4 regions of the Erwinia sp. V71 genome follow, and region 3 is predicted to be linked to each of the others. Evidence: predicted binding sites of a transcription regulator. Region 3 holds the regulator's gene; each other region holds the start of a gene.
What was found. Region 3 encodes PhoB, which activates phosphate uptake and scavenging genes when phosphate is short. Its sites were predicted from a motif close to CTGTCATAAAACTGNCNNAT; they were not measured.
Positions count from the first base shown of each region.

Region 1 (4,214 bases), on a different contig from region 3:
TCACCTGAATTTCAATGCGGAAGGAAAATTCCAGTTGTGGTGCCATAAACAAGCTCCCTGCGAGAAATAAAAATACCTAAACTGATGATTGTCATACCTTAAACCTATCCGGGCAGGCGTTCAATAAACGGGTGATCAAGGGTGTGAAATGCTGAGAATGGGGAACCGACAAGGATCGAGGCAGGGGAAACACGAAAAAATGATAAGCAATCGGGCATACTGCCGAAGCTGGTCTCTCCGCAACGGAGAGACCAGAGAGTAACGTTATTTCAGCCCCATCGCTGCACGCATGGTGTAGAACAGATCGGTCTGATCCGTCAGCCCCACCACGTTAGCCGCATGCGGACCGTAAGCGGCGATACGCAGCTGCGTGCCAGTATGCCCCTGAGAATCCTCTTCTGAGTTACCGTAGCTGATGGTCATTACGCTGCCATCTTTGGTATTCAGTTTCTGCGTCAGGCCCGGCGCTTTGCTGTCATTGGCGATAATCTGGCTGGAGTGCGCATGGTCAGCGGTGACGATCACCAGCGTATTACCATCTTTCTTCGCGAATTCCAGCGCTTTCTGCACGGCTTCATCGAGATCGACCGTTTCACCAATCTGACCACATGGGTTAGCCGCATGATCCTGTTTATCGATAGAGGCGCCTTCAACCTGCAGGAAGAAGCCTTTCTCGCTGTTATCCAGCAGCGCAATCGCCTTCTCTGTCATCTGCGCCAGCGTTGGCGTGGCGTCGGTACGGTCCTTGTTCACTTCACAGGTGATCGGCTGACCTTCAAGATTGCCGTGATAAGTGGCTTTCGGCCCTTTCCAGCGTACCGGCATATTGCCCTCGGCAAACAGACCCAGCACCGGTTTATCCTGGTTCGCCACAGTGATCGCTTTCAGACCCGCCGCATCGGTTACCCACTGGTAGCCACGCGCTTTCGCCTGTTCTTCCAGCGTCTTGCCCTGCCATTCACCCGCTTTGGCGCTTTCGCTAAAGCTCTTCGCTCCGCCGCCCAGCGTGATATCCGCACGGGCATTCAGCAGCTGCTCACTAATGGAACCTTTACCGCCTTTTTCCAGCGCATTACTGGCGCAGGTTTCGCTGGTTTTGACCGGGCCATAACATTTACGGGAAGTGACGTGTGCGATCAGCGCCGCCGGGGTCGCATCCTGCAGCTCAGCAGTCGAGACGTTGCCGGTCGCTTTACCGGCCGCTTTCGCCAGTTCCAGAATCGTTGGGTGATCTTTGCCATTAACATCGACGCCAATCGCGCCGTTATAGGATTTCACCCCGGTCGCCCAGGCGGTCGCCGAGGCGGCAGAATCGGTCACATAATCCGGCTTATGTGTTTTTTTATCCAGCGCATAGTGCGTGTACTGGCCGGTGAGTGGCAGTGCATCAATGCCCTTAAAGAAACCGCCCGCCCCTTCTGCGTAGTTACGCGCGGCGGTGATTTCTGAGTCACCCATACCATCGCCAATCAGCAGAATGACATTTTTTGCGGTGGTATTGATCAGAGAAGCTTTCAGCGCCTCGGTCTGATCCTGTGTCAGACGGCGTGCGCCACCCGGCTCGGTCAGGTCACCCTGGGCAGCGCGGCTGTAAGCCGCGACATCCGCATAAGTGGCGGTGGATACAGAGGCAGCAATCAGTGACAGGGCAAACAACTTTTTATAGTTCATTAAGGCGTATCTCCATGAAAAAATTTTGCCAAACATTTCAGGGAGCCAGTCTGCGACACAACAATGACAGTTTTGTGTCGCCGGGATGTCATTATGATGGCAGTGGACGCCAGGCAAACGGTGAGGGGAAGCATTCCCTTCTGCCGTGGCGGCAGAAGGGATAACGCAATATTACAGCGGTTTATGTGCGGTTTCTTTGGCTTTCCACAGCGCGAAGAAGGTGATCAGCAGTGCGGCAATCACATACAGTGACACCCACAATGTGCCGCCCATCTCTTTATACAGCGTGGTGATAATCAGCGGCGCAAAACCACCACCAACAATCCCCGCCAGGGTATAAGCCAGTGAGGAACCGGCATAACGTACACGCGTCGGGAACTGTTCAGTGACAAACGCCGCCTGCGGACCGTACATCATCGCGTGAATCAGTAAGCCGCCAATCACCGCGAGGCAAATCAGCCATGGCTGACTGCTGTCGAGCAGCGCAAAGAAGACAAATGCCCAGATCATCGCCAGCACCGCACCGGCCATATACACCGGGCGACGCCCGAGGCGATCGGACAAGGCGCCAAACATCGGTACGGTAATCGCATTACCAATCGCCCCCAGCATGGTGGCGGTCAGCGCCAGCGGGCGCGGCAGGTTCAGCACGGTGGTGACATAGGTCAGGGTAAACACCACCACCAGTGCATAAAGCACATCGGAACCAATACGTGAACCACCGGCAATCAGCAACGCGCGTGGATGCTGCTGCAGAACTTCTTTCAGCGGGGTATGTGTGGTGTCCTTGCTTTTCTCCAGTTTGAGAAACGCCGGGGTTTCACCGACGCCACGACGCAGCCAGAGACCAAACACCACCAGCACCAGGCTGAGCAGGAACGGAATGCGCCAGCCCCATGACTGGAACGCTTCCGCCGACATCGTCAGGGTGATAACGGTGATAAAGCCCGTGCCCAGCAGCGTACCGCAGGACGGTCCGACCTGAGCAAAGGAGGCATTGCGGCCACGCTGGTTCGCTTTACCATGCTCCATCGACAGCAGCACCGCGCCAGCCCACTCGCCGCCCAGCGCCACACCCTGCATAAAGCGCAGTGTTACCAGCAGCAGCGGGCTCCAGATGCCCCAGCTGGCATAGCCTGGCAGTAATCCCATCAGCGCGGTGGTCACGCCCATAATCACCAGCGTGGTCACCAGCACAAAGCGGCGTCCCAGCACATCACCCAGATGACCGAAGATCATGCCGCCAATCGGGCGAGAAACATAGCCGACCGCGTAGGTGGAAAAGGCCAGAATGGTGCCTACCAGCGGGTCAAACGACGGGAAAAACACATGGTTAAAGATCAGTGCCGCCATAATGTTGTAGACGGTAAAGTCATACCATTCGAGCGCAGTGCCAATCGAGCTGGCGGCCGCCAGGCGGCCAGTCTTCGGCTTTTCGGCCGCGGCGCGGTGCGCGCTATTGTCAGTATTTAACAGCGTCATGATGGCATCTCCTGTTTGGTTAACTGCCAGCTCAGAGCGTAGAAACTGGTGTGGGCATCGAGTGCAGCGCTGGCGATGGCAGCCAGGCGTTCACTGGCCTGCTGACTGCTGCTTTCAATCAGCATCATCGACTGCATCAGGCGGTTCTCACGTGCTTCTTTCGGTAACGGCGAACTCAGCTGGACGTCCGGCTGCAGCAGGATGGAGCGGATAAATCCGGCCTCGCGGAACAGCTGTTCACCCAGTGGCTGAATGGCCGCGTCTGACTGTGCGCTGCTCAGCGTCAGGATCGCCAGATGGCTGCCCGCGCCAAAACCCACCTCTGCACTGATGGCACACACCCGACGCATCGGGTTCACCATTTTGTCGAGGTTGCTGACCGACCACGCCGTCTGACGGGTAAAGGCAGCGTGGTACGCCGCACTGGTAAAATCCTCCAGCGAAGACGTCTTATACAAACCGAGATACTTACGGCTGTTATCCAGCGCCTGATAGCGCGCGCCGCTTAAAAAACCGCTAATCGCCACACGCTCCTCGACGTGTTCGCGGTCATACCATTGATTAAAATCAGCTTCATCGGCCGGATTAATGTCCGTGGCAACAAACAACATCCCCTGGGTTGAACGAGTCATGGTTTTCTCCTGCGGTGTGCAAATAAAAGTTAAACCCGGTGAAGGGCCTGTTCGATGCTCAGCGCCCAGCCAGCCAGTGCGCTGTCCTGCATCGCTAAAGCGGAAATCATCAGTCCGACGGGCGCTTCCCCTGCTGAGTGACACGGCAGGGAAAAAGCACAGCCATCAAGGAAGTTGATCACCGAGGGATTGCGCAACATTGCGCCATTAACGCGGAAATAGTGCTCTTCATCAGCGTCCAGTTCGGCGATCGTCGGGGCGATAAGCGGTGTCGTTGGCATCAGCAATGCGTGGTAGCCGCTAAGCTGCGCACTGACGCGCTGCTGCCAGTCGGCACGCTGCTGCTCCAGCAACTGGCGGTCGCTGTCGGTCAGCTCCGCGCCACGGCGGATACGGGATAACACGCGCGGGTCATATCCTGCAGCCTTG
Region 1 covers NZ_CBFFRK010000124.1:8,570-12,783, reverse strand. Annotated here, with positions in the region: gene ACSZO1_RS18730 (DUF3237 domain-containing protein) at 1-46, opposite strand, end outside; gene phoA (alkaline phosphatase) at 265-1,671, opposite strand; gene ACSZO1_RS18720 (MFS transporter) at 1,843-3,153, opposite strand; gene ACSZO1_RS18715 (hypothetical protein) at 3,150-3,785, opposite strand; gene ACSZO1_RS18710 (amidase) at 3,815-4,214, opposite strand, start outside.
Region 1: a site for PhoB is predicted at 1,733-1,752, ahead of phoA (alkaline phosphatase). Genes of this name have one in related genera too.

Region 2 (4,214 bases), on a different contig from region 3:
CCGCTGAAAATCAGCGTGGTCCAGAACGACTCCAGATAGTAGGGATCGTTAAACAGGTTGACGAAGTTTTGCATGCCAACAAAGACACTGGAGATGCCGAAAGGATCGACACTTTGCACGGAATACCACAGTGCTTCTCCCGCAGGCCAGATAAAGAAAATCAGGGTAATCAGCAGCTGCGGTAACACCAGGGCATAGGGCAGCCAACTGGTGCGGAAACCGGGACGAACAGCGGACATAGTTAATCTCGGGAGTTGAATGACAATGCGGGCGGCATCGCTGCCGCCCGTTCAGGACCGGGCGCATAGCTGCGCCCGCAGGCTTACTTCACCTGCTGTTCGAAACGACGCAGCAGCACGTTACCACGCTCAACAGAGGCATCCAGTGCCGCCTGTGGCGTTTTCTTACCGGTCCAGACGCTTTCCAGTTCTTCATCCACGATGGTACGAATCTGCGGCATGTTGCCCAGGCGCATCCCTTTGGTGAATGACAATGGTGGCTTGTTCAGCATCTGACGGGTTGCCGTATCCGCACCCGGGTTCTTGTCGTAGAAGCCCTGCTGTTTGGTCAGCTCGTAAGCCGCCGTGGTGATCGGCAGATAGCCGGTTTTCTGGTGCCATTCCGCGGCGTTTTCTGGTTTCGCCAGGAACTGCATAAACTCCGCCACACCTTTGTAGGTTGCAGCATCTTTGCCTTTCATCACCCACAGGCTGGCACCACCGATAATGGCGTTCTGCGATGCGTTTGGCACGGTAGCGTCATATGGCATCATGCCCACGCCATAGTTGAATTTGGCGTAGTGGCGGATATCCGCCAGTGAACCGGAAGAAGCGGTGGTGATCGCACAGTCGCCGCTGTAGAACTTCTCGGTAGACTCGTCTTTACGACCGTAGTAGGTGAAATCACCCTTCTTGTTCATATCCTGCAGCATCTGGATATGGCGCACCTGTACTGGCTTGTTAAACTCCAGTACCGCATCAGTGCCGCCGAAGCCGTTATCACGGGTGGCCACCGGCAGAGCATGCCATGCGCTGAAGTTTTCAATCTGAATCCAGCCCTGCCAGCCGCTGGCGTAGCCGCACTTCATGCCTGCTGCACGCAGTTTGGCGCTATAGTCCGCCAGATCCTGCCAGGTTTTAGGTGGCTGCTCAGGATCAAGACCCGCTTTTTTAAACGCGTCTTTGTTGTAGTACAGCACCGGCGTGGAGCTGTTAAATGGCTGGGACAGCAGGTGGCCGCTTTTCGCATCGGTGTAGTAACCGGAAACGGTTGGCACAAACTGCGACTCATCAAACTGGATGCCGGCATCCTTAAACACTTCGTACACTGGCTTGATGGCTTTCGACGCCATCATGGTCGCCGTGCCCACTTCGTATACCTGCAGAATGGCGGGTGCATTGCCGGTACGCACGGCAGCAATACCTGCTGCGAGGCTCTGGTCGTACTTGCCTTTATAGACCGGTACCACTTTGTAATCAGGGTTAGCCTGGTTAAAACGCTGCGCCAGAGAATCGACCTCTTTCCCCAGCTCACCGTCCATGGAGTGCCAGAAAGCAATTTCAGTGGCAGCCAGGGCATTGCCGCTCAGTGCACAGCCAAGCACGATGCTCAGTGCGGTATGACGAAAAGTGATGGATGGCATATCAGTTTCCCGTGACATGATTGTTACGCGCGATTTCACGCATTTTATGTTCGGGAAGTAACATGGCATGGAAAAATGACAGAGAGATAAACGGGTTATGACAGCAAGGTGACAGCCGCGTGACGCGTGAGCGCGCGTGCAAAATTTTCCTGGCGGGCGATGTGGAAGCGGGAAAATCCGCGGCAGGCAGCGTCAGGGCATTGAAATTACAGCGATGCAGTCAGGATCGCGACAAATGAAATCGGCCTGCAATGCAGGCCGATGGTTTTCAGCGGGTTATCACACTGTGTCGTGTTAACCGCCGAGATACGCGCTGCGCACCGCCTCGTTCGCCAGCAACGCATCACCGCTGTCTTCCAGCACCACATGGCCGTTTTCCAGCACATAACCACGGTCAGCCAGCTTCAGCGCCTGGTTCGCGTTCTGCTCCACAAGGAAGATGGTCATGCCTTCGTCACGCAGCTGCTCGATGGTATCGAAAATCTGCTGAATGATGATCGGTGCCAGACCCAGCGACGGCTCGTCCAGCAGCAGCAGACGCGGCTGGCTCATCAGTGCACGGCCAATCGCCAGCATCTGCTGTTCGCCGCCGGACATGGTGCCTGCACGCTGTACTTTACGTTCCAGCAGACGCGGGAACAGCTGATAGACACGCTCAATACGCTGCTGATACTGCTCGCGATCGGCAAAGAAACCGCCCATCGCCAGGTTCTCTTCCACCGTCATGCGCGAGAAGACCCGCCGCCCTTCCGGCACAATCGCAATCGCCTCACGCATAATGCGAGCGGTCTGCCAGTCGGTAATCTCTTTGCCGTCAAAGGTAATCACGCCATTCGTGGCACGCGGCTCACCGCACAGCGTCCCCAGCAGCGTGGTTTTCCCCGCGCCGTTTGCGCCAATCAGGGTCACGATCTCACCCTGATCAATATGCAGACTCACCTCGTGCAGCGCCTGAATCTTGCCATAGTGCGCGCTGACGTTACTTAACGTTAAAATCGGGTTCGCCATCTTACGCCTCGCCTAAATACGCACGGATAACATCCGGGTTATTACGGATCTCGTCCGGTTTGCCATTCGCCAGCGGCGTCCCCTGATTCACAACATAAATACGGTCAGAAATACCCATCACCAGTTTCATATCATGTTCAATTAACAGCACAGTGACTTTATGCTCGCCACGCAGTTCGGCGATCAGCTCGTCCAGTTCATGGGTTTCGCGCGGGTTAAGGCCTGCTGCTGGCTCGTCCAGCATCAGGATTTCCGGCTGCGTCACCATGCAACGGGCAATTTCCAGCCGACGCTGCTGACCATACGCGAGGTTACCGGCCTGGCGGTTTGCCATCTCCAGCAGGCCGACACGCTCCAGCCAGGCAGCGGCGCGATCCAGCGCTTCACTTTCGCTGCGGCGAAATGCCGGGGTTTTCAGCAGGCCAGAGAACACACCGCTCTTCAGGTGCTGATGCTGTGCGACTAACAGGTTTTCAATCACCGTCATTTCGCGGAACAGACGCACATGCTGGAAAGTACGCACAATCCCCATACGGGCGATCTTCTGCCCCGGCAGGCCTTCCAGATGCTGATCGCGCAGTTTAATGGTGCCGCCCGTCGGACGGTAAAAACCGGTCAGGCAGTTGAACACCGTGGTCTTCCCGGCGCCGTTCGGGCCGATCAGTGATACGATCTCTTGTGGATGCAGTTCCAGCTGCACATTGTTGACCGCCAGCAGGCCGCCAAAACGCATCATCAGGCCATCAACGGCTAATAAAGGCTGACTCATGCCTGCTCTCCTTTTCCGTTGCGTTTCAGCTTCAACTGCGGACGCTGCATTGGCAACAGTCCCTGCGGACGCCAGATCATCATCAGCACCATCAGTGCACCCAGCACTAGCATGCTGTATTCATTCAGGTCGCGCATCAGTTCGCGGGACACCACCAGCAGTACCACCGCCAGAATCACCGCAAACTGTGATCCCATACCGCCCAGCACCACAATCGCCAGCACAAATGCCGACTCCGCGAAGGTGAAGGATTCCGGGCTGACAAAGCCCTGACGTGCCGCAAACAGCGTACCGGCAAAACCGGCAAACGCGGCGCTGATGGTAAAGGCGGTCAGCTTGATGCGACGCGGGCTTAAGCCCAGTGAACGGCAGGCAATCTCATCGTCACGCAGCGCTTCCCAGGCACGGCCCAGCGGCATACGCAGTAAGCGGTTAATCACAAACAGCGTCAGCACCACCAGCAACAGCGCCACCATATACAGGAAGATAATGCGGTCGCTCGGGTCATACTGCAGGCCAAAGAAGTTATGGAAGGTGTCCCAGCCGCCGTCGCGCGCGCTGCGGTTAAACTCCAGCCCAAAGAAGGTCGGTTTCGGGATCTGGCTGATACCGTTAGGGCCACCGGTGATTTCGGTGTTATTCAGCAGCAAAATACGCACGATTTCGCCAAAACCCAGTGTCACAATCGCCAGGTAGTCACCGCGTAAACGCAGCACCGGGAAGCCTAGCAGCAGGCCAAACAGCGCCGCCACCAGCCCAGCCAGCGGCAGACATTCCCAGAAGCCCAGGCCATAG
Region 2 covers NZ_CBFFRK010000016.1:12,548-16,761, forward strand. Annotated here, with positions in the region: gene ugpA (sn-glycerol-3-phosphate ABC transporter permease UgpA) at 1-239, opposite strand, end outside; gene ugpB (sn-glycerol-3-phosphate ABC transporter substrate-binding protein UgpB) at 323-1,642, opposite strand; gene livF (high-affinity branched-chain amino acid ABC transporter ATP-binding protein LivF) at 1,937-2,650, opposite strand; gene livG (high-affinity branched-chain amino acid ABC transporter ATP-binding protein LivG) at 2,652-3,419, opposite strand; gene ACSZO1_RS05875 (high-affinity branched-chain amino acid ABC transporter permease LivM) at 3,416-4,214, opposite strand, start outside.
Region 2: a site for PhoB is predicted at 1,738-1,757, ahead of ugpB (sn-glycerol-3-phosphate ABC transporter substrate-binding protein UgpB). Genes of this name have one in related genera too.

Region 3 (4,214 bases):
CCAGCCGCGAATTATGGTGGCTCAGCGCATGCTTGACGATCGCCAGCCCCAGCCCGCTGCCGCCGGTCGCCCGCGAGCGGGCCTTATCCACCCGATAAAAACGTTCGGTAAGGCGCGGAATATGCTCGGCGGCAATGCCAGGCCCGTTATCTTTCACCGTAAAGTGTGCGCCCGTTTTGTCGCGCAGCCAGCTGATATCAATGCGGGTGCCTGCCGGCGTATGATTCACCGCGTTATACACCAGATTCGAAATCGCACTGCGCAGTTGCTCATCATTGCCGAACACCCGCAAATGCGGATCGGTATGGAAATGAATGTCATGCCGCCCGTTGCTCAGGGTTTCCGCCTCGCGCTGTAACATACGCAGCATCATTGGCACATCCACTTTTTCCTGCAAATCAATGGCAGGCGCCGCTTCAATACGCGACAACGTCAGCAGTTGCTTCACCAGGCTGTCCATACGCCGTGTCTGCTCCTGCATGGTGTGCAACGCTTTACTGCGCGTCTGCCCTTCCAGCACCGAGTCATTCATCATTTCCAGATAGCCCTGCAGCACCGTCAGTGGCGTGCGCAGCTCGTGGCTGACATTGGCAAAGAAGTTACGTCGTGCCCCTTCCAGCTGGTGCATCTGCGTGACATCACGCGCCACCATCAGCCACTGGCCTTCACTGTAAGGCATCACGCGAAACTCTAAATGACGATGCTGATTCAGCACCAGCGTCAGCGGACGGGCAAAATCGCGCTGGCGTAAATAGCGGGAGAATTCAGGATAGCGCAGCAGGTTAAGGATATTCTGGCCATTATCCTCAGGCCAGCGCAGACCAAGATGCTGCTGTGCCAGACCATTACACCAGAAAATATTGCCCTCTTCCGTGGTCAGCACGACGGCATCGGGCAATGACTCCGCCCCGCTGCGAAAACGTTTAATCAGATTGCCCAGTTCACGCCGGCGGCGGCGATTACGCAGCTGCATTTGATAGAGGCCGTAAAACAGCGGCTCCCAGCTGGCGTGTCCGGCAGGTGGTGTCATGGTGCGGTCGACCCACAGCCAGTGTGACAGGCGTAATAAGTTGTAGCAGTGCCAGCCCAGCACACCCAGCACTGCGACCAGCAACCACCACGGCAAATAGCCGAACAGCAGTCCCAGCAACAGTGCGGGCAGGCAAGCCAGCACCAGCTCCAGTACTAATCTCTTCCAGGAGAGGCGTTCCAGCACGGTTCAGACTCCGATCAAAAACGAGCGGAGAAACGATACCCTGTTCCGCGCACCGTTTGAACCATACGATCGTGACCGGTGACTTCCAGCGCCTTACGCAAACGACGGATATGAACATCGACAGTGCGATCTTCAACATAAACATTGGTGCCCCAGACATGGTTCAGCAGCTGTTCGCGGCTGTACACGCGTTCCGGGTGCGTCATAAAGAAATGCAGTAATTTATATTCGGTTGGCCCCATCTCGATCGGTGTGGTTTCGGCCATCACACGATGCGACGACGGATCAAGACTCAGCCCCTGCATCTCAATCACCTCTTCCACCGCCATCGGTGAAATGCGACGCATCACGGCTTTAATGCGTGCCACCAGCTCTTTCGGTGAAAACGGCTTGGTAATGTAATCATCGGCGCCCACTTCCAGCCCGCGCACGCGATCTTCTTCTTCGCCACGCGCGGTCAGCATCACTACCGGGATTTCGCGCGTCATCGCTTCGCGCTTCAGATGTTTAATAAACTGAATGCCGCTACCACCCGGTAACATCCAGTCGAGAAGGATCAAATCTGGCCAGGGCTCGATCAGTAAGCTCACTGCACTGTCATAATCTTCCGCTTCGATAGGTTGATAGTCATTTTGCTCAAGAACGAAACACAACATCTCACGGATTGGGGCTTCATCTTCGACTACCAGAATGCGCTTAGCCATTGTTACTCCTGCTGATGTGACCCTTTGTCACTGGAATTCGCGGCGTCATTATGCGTCAGTTTTATGACAGATTTATGAAAAATGCACGGGCTAAAAAATGCGCTGTCATACTTTTGTGACGCCGGATTCAGCGTGGCGTCATCAGGTTTCCGGCGGCGGAATCATTCCGCTTCGGCAAAGCGCATCTGCACGCTGCATTATGACGCAAGCAGCCTCTCTGTTTATAATCGCCCTCTCGCGTTAGCTTATGCAGGGAATCTTATGCGCTTTATCCACACCGCCGACTGGCACCTCGGTCAGTTCTTTTATACCAAGAGCCGCGCGCCGGAACATCAGGCGTTTCTCGACTGGCTGATCGACACCGCTGAAACACAGCAGGTGGATGCGATTATTGTCGCCGGAGATATTTTCGACAGCGGTGCGCCGCCAAGCTATGCACGCGAACTGTATAACCGCTTTGTAGTGCAGCTGCAGCGCACCGGCTGCCAGCTTATCGTGCTGGGTGGCAACCATGATTCGGTCGCCACGCTGAATGAATCACGTGAGCTGCTGGCCTGCCTGAATACCCGGGTGATCGCCGCCGCCAGCGAACAACCGGAACAGGATCAGGTGTTGTTGCTGAATGACCGTCAGGGCCAGCCAGCGGCATTATTGTGTGCCATCCCATTTTTACGCCCGCGCGATATTATGCGCAGCCAGGCGGGCCAGTCCGGACGCGAGAAACAGCAAAGCCTGCTGGAGGCGATTCGCGCTCACTATCAGCGCTGCTACGACCATGCCGTGCAGCAGCGTGACTCGCTGGGACTGGCGTTGCCGATTATCGCCACCGGCCATCTGACGACGGTAGGCGTCAGCACCAGTGATTCGGTGCGCGATATCTATATCGGCACTCTCGACGCATTTCCGGCGCAGGCTTTTCCGCCTGCCGACTATATTGCCCTCGGCCATATTCACCGCGCACAACGCATCGCCAACAGTGAACATATCCGCTACAGCGGCTCGCCGATCCCGCTCAGTTTCGATGAACTGGGCAAGGAGAAAAGCGTCTTTCTGGTGGAGTTTAACGGCAGTGAGCTGGCGCGAGTTGAACCACTGATCATCCCGCAGACGCAGCCGATGAGCATGATTAAAGGCTCGCTGGCGGAAATCGAACAGCAACTACAGCAATTCGCTGCCGCGCCGGCAACGGTCTGGCTGGATATTGAAATCGTCACGCAGGATTACCTGAATGATATTCAGCGGCGGATTCAGGAGCTGACCGCCGACCTGCCGGTCGACGTGGTACTGCTCCGCCGCAGCCGTGAACTGCGTGAGAAAACCATTGCCCGCCAGCAAAATGAAACGCTGAGTGAGCTGAGTGTGGAAGAGGTGTTCAGCCGACGGCTGGCACAGGAAGCGCAGCAGGATGAGACGCGTCAGCAGCGGGTCCGGCATCTGTTTGCCACCACGCTTGACGCCGTGCGCCGGCAGGAGCCACAGCCATGAAAATTTTAACGCTGCGCTTTAAGAATCTGAACTCGCTGAAAGGTGAATGGAAAATCGATTTCACCGCCGAGCCGTTCGCCAGCAACGGCCTGTTTGCCATTACCGGCCCGACCGGTGCCGGGAAAACCACCCTGCTCGATGCCATCTGCCTGGCTCTGTATCACCAGACCTCACGGCTGGGCGTCATCACCCAGTCGCAGAATGATTTGATCACCCGAGATACGGCGGAATGCCTGGCGGAAGTGGAGTTTGAAGTAAAAGGTGTCGCCTGGCGCGCGTTCTGGAGCCAGAACCGCGCACGCGGCGCGGTGGATGGCAATCTGCAGGCGCCGAAAGTCGAGCTGGTACGCTGCGCAGATAACAGCATCGTCGCCGATAAGGTCAATGACAAACTGAAAATGACCGAAACCCTCACCGGCCTCGATTTTAACCGTTTCACCAAATCGATGATGCTGTCTCAGGGGCAATTCGCCGCCTTCCTTAACGCCAAAGCCAGTGAACGCGCAGAACTGCTGGAAGAGCTGACCGGCACCGAAATCTATGGCCGCCTGTCGATGGCCGTGTTCGAACAGCATAAAGCGACACGCATCGCCCTGGATAACCTGCGCGCCCACGCGTCAGGGATGGCGCTGCTGGAAGAAGAAACACGCCAGCAGTTGCAACAACAGCTGGAGCAACTGACAGAGCAGGAGCAAGTGCTTACCCGCTCGCTGACAGAATACCAGCAACAGCAGCAGTGGCTGGAGCAGCAGCAGAAGCTGCAGCAGGAGATTAGCGCACTGGAGCAGCAGCTGAGTGCATTAACGGAG
Region 3 covers NZ_CBFFRK010000053.1:6,983-11,196, forward strand. Annotated here, with positions in the region: gene phoR (phosphate regulon sensor histidine kinase PhoR) at 1-1,216, opposite strand, end outside; gene phoB (phosphate response regulator transcription factor PhoB) at 1,231-1,920, opposite strand; gene sbcD (exonuclease subunit SbcD) at 2,182-3,405, shown strand; gene sbcC (exonuclease subunit SbcC) at 3,402-4,214, shown strand, end outside.

Region 4 (4,214 bases), on a different contig from region 3:
ATGTTACAGCAGACCATTGAACAGGCATTACTTGAGCAAGGTCGCATAACTGATCGCCAGGGTGCAAAGTTCGAATAACACTTCATGGTTAACTGTGGTACAGTGACGGTGAAGTAAATTTTCTCTGAGATGTTTGCAAGCGGGCCAGTCCCCTGAGCCGATATTTCATACTTACAGAGTGTGACGCTCCGTAACCTGTGAGCATGCTCGGTTCGTCCGAGAAGCCTGATGGTTGCGACGGCATACTCACCTTGAACCAAGGGTTCAAGGGTTACAGCCTGCGGCGGCATCTCGGAGATCACCTTCTTTTCTTAACGGTCATACCGTTTCTGCCCTCGGGCAGCAAAACCAGCCATCACGAGTTCCCTATGACATCTTTCACACTGTTTGATCGTCAGGATATTCGTACCCATGTGCGCCATCTGCGCCGCGCGCTTAGCGACGAACAACAACAACAGGCAGCCGAACTGGCCGCTGAACATGCGCTGAATTTTCTCCCGATTGCTCAGGCACAGCGTATCGCACTGTTTCTCTCCGTCGATGGTGAACTGAATACCCGTCCCCTGATTGCCCACCTGTGGCAGCAAAAAAAGCAGCTGTACCTGCCGGTATTGCACCCTTTTGCCCGCGGGCAGCTGATGTTTCTGCGCTACGACGAACATACCGAGCTGCAGCCAAACCGGCTGCGCATTCCGGAACCGCCACTGGATATCCGCAATCTGCTGCCGCTGAGCGAGCTGGATGTGGTACTGATGCCGTTAGTGGCATTTGATAGTGAGGGCAACCGGCTGGGAATGGGGGGCGGTTTTTATGACCGTACCCTGCAGAACTGGCAACAGTATCGGATGCAACTGGTAGGATTCGCCCATGACTGTCAGCGGGTGGAACAATTGCCAGTGGCGCGCTGGGATGTCCCGCTGTCAGCGATGATCACGCCGGGCAAGTTGTGGCAATGGCCATAAACACAAGCAGAGATCGGGTGTGATAAAACAAGGGAGCCTTTCGGCTCCCTTGTTGCGCCATCAGTACAGCAGACGCGCGCGGATGGTGCCAGGAATCGCCTTCATCAGTTGCAGCGCTTTATCCGCCACATCCTGCTCTGCGTCGATATCAATCACCACATAACCCATCTGCGGAGTCGTCTGCAGATACTGGGCGGCAATGTTGATGCCCTGCTCAGCGAAGATCTGGTTAATCGCAGTCAGCACACCAGGACGGTTTTCATGGATATGCAGCAGACGGCTGACGGCTTCACCATGCAACGGCAGCGACGCTTCCGGGAAGTTAACCGCGGTCAGGGTTGAACCGTTATCGGAATATTTCGCCAGTTTACCGGCCACTTCAATACCGATATTTTCCTGTGCTTCCTGAGTAGAACCGCCGATATGCGGGGTCAGGATCACGTTATCAAACTGACACAGCGGCGAGTTGAACGGATCACTGTTGGTCGCCGGCTCGGTCGGGAATACGTCGATTGCCGCACCAGCCAGATGCTTATCTTTCAGCACCGCGCACAGTGCCGGGATATCCACCACAGTACCGCGTGAGGCGTTAATCAGCAGTGAACCGGGTTTCATCAGCGCCAGCTCTTGCGCGCCAATCATGTTCTGCGTGGCGACCGTTTCCGGCACATGCAGGCTGACCACATCGCTCATGTTCAGCAGGTCAGAAAGATGGCGCACCTGCGTGGCGTTACCCAGCGGCAGTTTGTTCTCGATATCATAGAAGAACACGTGCATGCCCAGGCTTTCCGCCAGCACGCCCAGCTGCATACCGATATGGCCGTAGCCAATGATACCCAGCTTCTTGCCGCGTGCTTCGTAAGAGCCTACCGCCAGTTTATTCCACACGCCGCGATGAGCTTTGGCATTCGCTTCCGGAACACCGCGCAGCAGCAGCAACAGTTCGCCAATCACCAGTTCGGCAACGGATCGGGTATTGGAGAAAGGCGCATTGAACACCGGAACCCCACGTTTCGCTGCTGCAGTCAGATCGACCTGGTTGGTGCCGATACAGAAGCAGCCCACTGCCACCAGTTTTTCCGCCGCGGCGAAAATCTCTTCGGTCAGATGGGTACGCGAACGGATGCCAACAAAATGCGCATCACGGATGGATTCTTTCAGCGATTCGCTGTCCAGCGCGCCTTTATGAAATTCGATATTGGTATAGCCTGACGCGCGCAGATTTTCCAGCGCGCTCTGGTGGACACCTTCCACCAGCAGGAATTTAATCTTGTCTTTCTCCAGTGATACCTTTGCCATTTCCCGACCTTAATTTTGCAGACAGATGTAACTGATATACCCGAGGTATAAGCCAGCCTTCTGTCAAAATATCAAAAAATACGCTGGCGGCAATACAAACGATTGCCTTGCCCCCAGCACGGCGGCATCGTCAGACAGCACAATGTAACAGATTATAGCGATTCGCTTCACCCGGGCAGAATGAAGGTGCAACAGGCCTCACTTATGTGACATAAGTCACCAAATTTAACCTGTTGAAGAAAAGATATTTTTTAGCAGTAAATAACTGCCGGCGCCGCCGCGCCGGACAGATCATTTTTCGATAGTTTTGACGCCATCTGGCGTGCCAATCAGCGCCACATCCGCGCCACGGCTGGCGAACAGCCCGACAGTGACGACACCGGGAATCGCATTGATCGCTTTTTCCAGCGCAATCGGGTCAAAAATCTGCAGATTATGCACATCAAGAATAATGTTGCCGTTATCGGTCACCACATTCTCGCGGTATTGCGGCAGGCCACCCAGTTTCACCAGCTCACGGGTCACGTGCGCACGCGCCATCGGGATCACTTCCACCGGCAGCGGGAATTTACCCAGCACGTCGACCTGTTTCGAGGCATCGGCAATACAGATAAATTTGTCGGTAACCGCCGCGACAATCTTCTCACGCGTCAGAGCCGCACCACCGCCTTTGATCATATGCATCTGCGGGTTGATCTCATCCGCGCCATCAACATAAACCGCCAGCGAGTCCACTTTATTGAGATCGAATACATCAATGCCTAAGCTGAGCAGCTTAGCGGTTGAGGCTTCAGAACTGGAAACCGCGCCCTCAATCTGATCTTTTATCGTGGCCAGTGCATCAATAAAGTGTGAGGCGGTCGAGCCGGTGCCAACACCTACTACGGTTCCGGGCTGTACGTATTTTAGTGCGGCCCAGCCAACTGCTTTTTTCAGTTCATCCTGCGTCATGATATGTTTAAAGCCTCAGCTGCATTGAAGTGCCTTAGTATAGATTGATCGCTTAGGTCAGGGCAAAAGCCAGATTTTGTGGCATAGTGCTGGCATCCCACCTGAAGGAGAAGACAACCACAATGAAACGCCCGGACTACAGAACGCTTCAGGCGCTGGATGCGGTGATCCGTGAGCGCGGTTTTGAACGCGCCGCACAAAAATTATGTATTACCCAGTCTGCCGTATCGCAGCGCATTAAACAGCTGGAAAATATGTTCGGCCAGCCGCTGCTGGTACGTACTGTTCCGCCACGCCCGACGGAGCAGGGGCAGAAACTGCTGGCTCTGCTGCATCAGGTGGAACTGCTGGAAGAGGAGTGGCTGGGTGATGAACAGGGTGGCACCACCACCCCACTGCTGCTGTCACTGGCGGTCAACGCCGACAGTCTGGCAACCTGGCTGTTGCCGGCGCTGAAAGATGTGCTGAGCGATTCGCCGGTGCGTCTGAACCTGCAGGTGGAAGATGAAACCCGCACCCAGGAGCGTCTGCGTCGTGGTGAAGTGGTGGGCGCGGTCTCCATTCAGCCGCAGCCGCTGCCGAGCTGTCTGGTCGATCAGCTGGGTGCGCTCGATTATCTGTTTGTTGGTTCGAAAGAGTTTGCTGAACGTTATTTCCCGAATGGCGTCACCCGCTCGGCACTGCTGAAAGCACCTGCAGTCGCCTTCGACCATCTTGATGATATGCATCAGGCGTTTTTACAGCAGAACTTCGATCTGTCACCGGGCAGTGTGCCCTGCCATATCGTTAACTCGTCGGAAGCCTTTGTGCAGCTGGCACGGCAGGGATCGACCTGCTGTATGATCCCGCACCTGCAGATCGAAAAAGAGCTGGCAAGTGGTGAGCTGATTGATCTGACACCGGGGCTGTTGCAGCGTCGTATGCTGTACTGGCACCGCTTTGCGCCGGAAAGCCGCCTGATGCGCCGGGTGACTGATGCACTGTTGTCGCATGGCCATCGTG
Region 4 covers NZ_CBFFRK010000024.1:31,796-36,009, forward strand. Annotated here, with positions in the region: gene zapA (cell division protein ZapA) at 1-78, shown strand, start outside; RNA gene ssrS (6S RNA) at 119-302, shown strand; gene ACSZO1_RS08145 (5-formyltetrahydrofolate cyclo-ligase) at 369-962, shown strand; gene serA (phosphoglycerate dehydrogenase) at 1,023-2,261, opposite strand; gene rpiA (ribose-5-phosphate isomerase RpiA) at 2,553-3,212, opposite strand; gene ACSZO1_RS08160 (LysR family transcriptional regulator ArgP) at 3,335-4,214, shown strand, end outside.
Region 4: a site for PhoB is predicted at 2,455-2,474, ahead of serA (phosphoglycerate dehydrogenase). Genes of this name have one in related genera too.